DNA from 3 places in the Thalassorhabdus alkalitolerans genome. Region 3 is predicted to be linked to each of the others. Evidence: riboswitches for the same ligand, from Rfam matches in the RefSeq annotation. Region 3 holds a riboswitch; each other region holds the start of a gene.
What was found. A riboswitch is a leader RNA that binds a small molecule or an ion and turns the genes downstream of it on or off. The one in region 3 is predicted to bind S-adenosylmethionine.

Region 1: another riboswitch for S-adenosylmethionine. It lies ahead of ACFPU1_RS15560 (methionine biosynthesis PLP-dependent protein); the one in region 3 lies ahead of metK (methionine adenosyltransferase).
Region 2: another riboswitch for S-adenosylmethionine. It lies ahead of ACFPU1_RS00260 (methionine ABC transporter ATP-binding protein); the one in region 3 lies ahead of metK (methionine adenosyltransferase).

What each region holds. Positions count from the first base shown of each region.
Region 1 is NZ_JBHSOZ010000010.1:111,625-113,892, reverse strand. It holds gene ACFPU1_RS15560 (methionine biosynthesis PLP-dependent protein) at 1-951, opposite strand, end outside; SAM riboswitch class I at 1,134-1,240, opposite strand; gene ACFPU1_RS15555 (hypothetical protein) at 1,301-1,465, opposite strand; gene prsW (glutamic-type intramembrane protease PrsW) at 1,478-2,134, opposite strand.
Region 2 is NZ_JBHSOZ010000002.1:38,336-40,603, reverse strand. It holds gene ACFPU1_RS00270 (arsenate reductase family protein) at 1-318, shown strand, start outside; gene gcvH (glycine cleavage system protein GcvH) at 372-755, shown strand; SAM riboswitch class I at 995-1,104, shown strand; gene ACFPU1_RS00260 (methionine ABC transporter ATP-binding protein) at 1,322-2,268, shown strand, end outside.
Region 3 is NZ_JBHSOZ010000003.1:1,194,991-1,197,258, forward strand. It holds gene metK (methionine adenosyltransferase) at 1-1,202, opposite strand, end outside; SAM riboswitch class I at 1,406-1,516, opposite strand; gene ACFPU1_RS08620 (thiol-disulfide oxidoreductase DCC family protein) at 1,623-2,033, opposite strand.

The DNA of each region.
Region 1 (2,268 bases), on a different contig from region 3:
CATAAAGCTTTCTACACCGCCAAGGCTTTCTGCAAATGTGACGAGGTTCAACCCTTTTAAAAGCTGATTCACATGCTGTTCATCACAGATACGAAAGGAAAGCATGCCACCTTTACCTGGGTAAAGGACTTCATCAATCAATGGATGTTCTTTCAGAAAAGCTGCTACCTTTTGAGCATTTTCCGTATGCTTTTCCATCCGCAGAGACAGTGTCTTCATGCCTCTCATTAACAGCCAGGCATCAAGAGGAGAAAGAATCGTTCCCATGCCATTATGAAAAGCTGCAATTTCTTCACAAAGCTTTTCTCCTTTTGCAACAATTAAGCCTGCGATGACATCATTATGGCCGCCTAAATACTTGGATGCACTGTGAATGACAATGTCGGCTCCTTTTTCAATAGGTCTTTGAAGCACTGGAGTATAAAAGGTGTTATCTACAATTAAAAGCAGGTTATTCTCTCTTGCAACAGCAGCAAGGCCTTCCAAATCAGCTTCCTGCATTAATGGATTTGTCGGCGTTTCGATAAATAAAGCTTTTGTATTTTCTGTTATTTTTTCTGAAAAAGATGCAAGGTTTCGAGGATCTCCGTATGTAAAGGTTAACCCCCACTTTTTCCACCCTTCTTCAAATAAACGATAGGTGCCGCCGTACAAGTCCTGGGATGCCAGGATCTCATCCCCGCTTTTAAATAGCGCTAGAACTGTTTGAACAGCTGCCATTCCGGAGCTTAACGCAAACCCCTTGTCTCCGCCCTCTAAATCTGCAATCGCCTTTTCAAGAAGTTCTCTTGTAGGATTTCCTGTCCTTGAATAGTCATAGCCGGTTGATTCTCCTATACCGCTGTGCCTGTATGCAGTTGAGAAGTAGACAGGTGCGCTTACTGTGCCTGTAGCCTCCTCGCTTCTATTCCCTATTTGTGCAAGTTTTGTTTCTAGGTTGTATCGAGACATTCTCTCCACTCCTTATGATGTAATCTGTTTTTCTTTATTTTCTAATTTTTTCAGAAAAAGGGCAGCCTAAGGTTTTTGCGACCTTTAACCCTCTTTACATTTGTTGGAAAAATGCATATGTACAAAATAAAGCCTTCTTCGGTTAAGAAGAAGGCAAGACAGTATCGAGACATGCTAGCTTCTTCTCATCTTGCAGGTTTATCACCACCTGCTGGAATTAGCACCTGACCAAAACTGGCTGGTTGCTGAGATTTCTTCGGGCCATTCCCTCCATCTCTCTAGATAAGAAAGCTTCCTATAATAAAGTTGTTATTGCTACACTACACGAAAAAACATGAAATTGCAACCTTTATTCCGGCGTAGCCTCTACATTAAGCTCCGTTTCATTCCCGCATACACATCGTTTAAACCCTGTTTCATATTCACCATCAGCTCGCTGGCGTCCTCGCAGAATATATTTTTCTCCGCATTTAGGACAGCGAATCACCACTCTGTATCGAGTTTCAGTAGTCAATACGATCACTCCTTATTCCGTTCTCTCATTCGCTTTTTTCACTTTTGTTAATGCAAACCACCACAAAAAAATCATAAAAGGGGCGATGCTCGTAAAAAGATATTGATTAATGGTTAATAGTATCAAATCAAAAAAACCGTGTAAAACAACAGGAATGATCAGGGCCAGGAAAAGCCATTTTTTTACATGGTCATTCACTTTAAAACGAGCAGATCCCAGGTAATACCCCATGACTACTCCAAACAATGCATGACTGCTCACAGGCAGAAAGGCTCGTCCGACAGCAAAGTCAATACCTGTTGCCATTAGATATAACACATTCTCGGCTGCTGCAAACCCTAAAGATAAAGAAACAGCGTAAACAATTCCATCGTACCTGTTTTTCAGTGTGCCAAAACGGTAAGCGATAAAATACAGCAGAAACCATTGAAAAAACTCTTCAAGGAAAGCGGCGTTAACGAATGCTTTGAACCAAGGTTCGGTAATTAAAGCCTCCCCTTCTAAAGCATATTGTATAACCATCACGGGGAAAACTAGCAGCACTCCTATAATAAAAGCTTTTATGACCTGCCCTATCATGTTTGAACCGTATTGATTGCGAAGATAAAAATATACAAGTAATGATATGGCAGGCGCAAGTGCTGCTGTAAAAAGTGTCACCACCGTCATAACCGTCCCCTCTGTTCATCTTCATGGTAACATGTTAGTTTTAAGGTTGAAAATTGTTTACCTTTTTTTGCAAACCAGCATCGTTAAAAAGACCGGAAACACAGGGTATATATTATTCTTATGTGAGGTGATCC
Region 2 (2,268 bases), on a different contig from region 3:
CGAAAAGCAAAACGTTGGATAGAAGAGCATGGTATCGATTATAATGAGTACCATATCGTCGAAGATCCTCCCAGCCGTGACCGGATCAAGGAGCTCTATGAAAAGAGCGGACTTGAGCTTCGGAAGTTTTTTAATACGAGCGGCAAGAAATACCGTGAACTTGGCCTAAAGGATAAGGTGAAGACAGCGGGTGAGGACGAGCTTCTGGATATTCTGGCTTCAGACGGTATGCTCCTCAAACGCCCAATTGTAACCGACGGAACAAAGGTGTCAGTAGGGTTTAAAGAAGAGCAATTTGAGGAATTATGGAAGAGGTAATGCCTGCCAGGGCAGCCTGCTTTCAAAAAAGAAGTTGAAATGGAGGGATAATTATGAATCTGCCAAAAGAATTAAAGTATTCAGAGGAACATGAGTGGGTAAAAGAGGAAGACGGCAAAGTCCGCATTGGAATTACTGACTTCGCACAATCAGAGCTGGGAGACATCGTTTTTGTAGAGCTTCCGGAAGAGGGAGACGAAGTAGAAGCAGACGAGCCTTTTGGAAGCGTTGAATCTGTAAAAACCGTATCTGAATTGTATGCGCCAGTAAGCGGAAAAGTAGTAGAGGTGAACGAAGACCTTGACGATTCTCCTGAATTTGTTAATGATTCACCTTATGAAAAAGCATGGATGATTGTTGTTGAGCCATCCGACAAAAGTGAGCTTGACCAACTTATGTCAGCTGAAGAGTATGAGGAAATGGTTAGCGAAGACTAATCAACGGTACATAAGCACCCTGTAAAAGGGTGCTTTTTTAATTGGTGTCAGGCACCAAGACCTTGAAGTAACATAAATCAGGCCTAACCCCTTAGATAGAGGGGGAAATATATTACAATAGGCTGTGGTGCCAGGCACCTGACCCGGTAAAATAACCCACCTTGTCATTGTATTGACACTCTCTATTTCCCGTGCTAATATTCAATTTAGTGTTGAATATTGTAGAAAATAATTTAATGCTCTTATCAAGAGTGGTGGAGGGAAAGGCCCGTTGAAGCCCGGCAACCGTCAATGTGAGTTGATAAGGTGCCAATTCCTGCAATGCCCGCTGAGCGTTGCAAGATGAGAGAAAGGCGCATATACAGGACCTTTCTGCTCACTGATAAGCAGAAGGTTTTTTTCGTTTCTGCGGTGTTTGTTACTTAAAAGAAAATTAATAAAGAAGCTGCAGAAAGCTTCTTCATTTAAGGTGCACTTGGTTCCTGGAAATCAAGTGCTTATAACGGAAAGGGAACTAAGTTTCCAGATAAGTGAAATAGGATTTAAAATACCCAAGGGTGGTCTATATGATTACGTTAAAAAACTTAAAAAAGATTTTTAGTACAAAAAGTGGAACGGTCACTGCGGTTGACGGGGTCAACCTTACAATAGAAGAAGGCGAAATTTATGGTGTCATCGGGTACAGTGGAGCCGGCAAAAGTACATTGATTCGGATGCTTAATATGCTTGAGCGACCAAGTGAAGGCGAGGTTACTGTGGCCGGCAATAATATGTCCAACTTAAAAGGAAGGTCATTAAGAAAAGCCAGGCAGGAGATCAGCATGATATTCCAGCATTTCAATCTGCTTTGGTCCAGAACGGTTGCCGAAAATATTGCTTTTCCTTTAGAGATTGCCGGAACACCAAAAGAAGAAAGGCGGTCAAGAGTTAACGAACTTATTAAGCTAGTTGGCCTGGAGGGAAGAGGGGATGCCTATCCTTCTCAGCTTAGCGGGGGGCAAAAGCAAAGAGTAGGCATTGCCCGCGCTCTTGCGAACAACCCTAAAGTGCTATTGTGCGATGAGGCGACGTCCGCTCTTGATCCAAAGACAACAGATTCTATACTGGACTTACTAGTGGATATTAATCAAAAGCTTGGCCTGACCATTGTCCTGATTACCCATGAGATGCATGTCATTCGAAAAATCTGCCATCATGTAGCGGTTATGGAAGGTGGAAAAGTGGTAGAAGAGGGCCCTGTTCTTGATGTATTCCGCAATCCTAAGCAAGAGATGACCAAAGAATTTGTAAAACAAATTACTGAACCTGAAGAAACAATGGAAGCAATTTCTGAACTGTTAAAGGGAACAGAAGGCGGCCCCATCCTAAAGCTTACCTTTGTAGGTGATGATGCCGAACAGCCTTTGATGACTGAAATCATCCAGAAGTTCCAGGTGAGTGTCAATATTCTTCAAGGAAAGATTTCACAGACAAGGGAAGGGAGCTATGGCACATTGTTTGTCCGTCTGGATGG
Region 3 (2,268 bases):
TATTGCTGGGCCATGGAAGACAACGCTTCTGCTTTATCGGTGTTTTCCCATGGAAGCTCGATATCAGTCCGTCCAAAGTGGCCGTAGGCAGCAGTCTGCTTATAAATAGGACGACGAAGGTCCATCATTTTAATAATTCCTGCCGGTCTCAGGTCAAAGTTTTCCCGCACCACTTTTACAAGTGTTTCTTCTGAAACCTTTCCTGTGCCAAACGTTTCGATTGAAATGGATACTGGCTGTGCTACTCCGATCGCGTAAGCAAGCTGCACTTCACATTTGTCTGCCAATTCTGCTGCAACGATGTTCTTTGCAACATAGCGGGCAGCGTAAGAAGCAGAGCGGTCGACCTTTGTAGGATCCTTACCGGAAAACGCACCGCCTCCGTGGCGGGCATACCCTCCATAAGTATCAACAATAATCTTACGGCCGGTCAAGCCAGCATCACCTTGGGGTCCGCCAATAACAAAACGGCCTGTAGGGTTAATAAAGTATTTCGTTTCTGCATCTAATAGTTCTGCAGGCACTACTGGCTCAATCACATGCTCCTTCAAATCGAGGTCAATCTGCTCAAGTGTCACATCCGCGTGATGCTGGGAAGAAATAACAATGGTATCCACTCTGACTGGCTTTCCATCTTCACCATATTCAACCGTTACCTGAGTCTTTCCGTCAGGACGTAAATATGGAAGAATTTCTTTTTTACGTACCTCCGTGAGACGGCGGGCAAGCTTATGAGAAAGTGAAATTGGCAAAGGCATAAGCTCTTTTGTTTCGTTATCTGCATAACCAAACATTAATCCTTGGTCTCCTGCCCCAATTGCCTCAATTTCTTCCTCTGTCATATTTCCTTCTCTTGCTTCAAGTGCTTTGTCCACACCCTGGGCTATATCAGCTGACTGCTCATCAATGGACGTTAAAACGGCACACGTTTCATAGTCAAAACCATACTTTGCCCTTGTATACCCAATGTTTTTTAACGTTTCTCTTGCAATTTTAGGGATATCGACATATGTAGATGTCGTAATTTCACCTGCCACCAGTACTAAGCCAGTGTTAACTGTTGTTTCGCATGCTACCCTTGCATTTGGATCTTCTTTTAAGATTTCATCCAGAATAGCGTCTGAGATCTGGTCACAAATTTTATCTGGATGTCCTTCTGTTACAGATTCTGAAGTGAAAAGTCTTTTTCCTTTTGCTTCCATCTAATTATATCCTCCTTTTCCGATTACGAATAATACGGCACTCATTCCCAGATGCGGCAAGTGTAAAAGGAGAAAGAAAAATCTAAACAAGGCGGCTATGGTCAGCACTCCTTATTTTCATACGATCTTATAAGACTGATCGTATAGCATAAAACCCTTTTCCTTGGCGAGGAAAAGGGTTTTGATCGTTTCACCTTTTTCGCCTCTTATCTTCCAAGACAAACTGTCTTGCCAGGTTAGCACCTTTCCCCCATTTCGCTGGGGTGGTTGCTGGGTTTCACAGGGCCTGTCCCTCCACCAACTCGGGATAAGAGTATCCGTTCGCGACATATCATAACGTAGTCACATTGCTATGTCAACTTAGAAACATCTATAAGCTGTTCTAAAGAAATACGTTACCTTTTTTTAAAATAGCATAACTTAATTCGATCTTTGCTGAATCGAGCAAGCACCGCCTTCGCATGTTTCATTCAGCATAGAATAACGATTTTTTGCAATCCATTTGTAGGATCTCCGGCCGGCTTTTAACATTCCGGGAGAATGCAGGAGTGCCCCAATAAGAGAAGTAGCAGGCATTAAGAGCATCATTCTTCGTACCGCTTCAAAACCTGTATACAGGTAAGTACCGTTAACAATAAAGTGAATCTCTTCTTGAATTTTTTGCTGCTGTAAAAATGGAAATTTCTCTTTCAATCCAGGTTCATGAATAGAAACCCAGTGCATTCGATTGAACCAATCCATACGTTCAAAGTATCTCTTTGTTTTTTTACACAAAGGACATAAACTGTCATAAAAGACGATGTAAGATTTATTTGACCAGCTGGCTGCCATAGCGTCCACCTTCCTCTACTTTTATAGTATGTTTCTACCTCCACAGCATCTAAAAATCACAGAAATCACTTTCCAAAAAGCACAATTAATTATAGGAAGTAAAAATATCGTTGTAGTGACATATTCCACAAAAGGTAAAAGGACTAACATAAGGTACATAAAACACAGTAGTCCATACTCTAATATTAAACCATCCCCTGAAGACCGCTTTTACTGGGCTTTTTTCCAAAAAAAT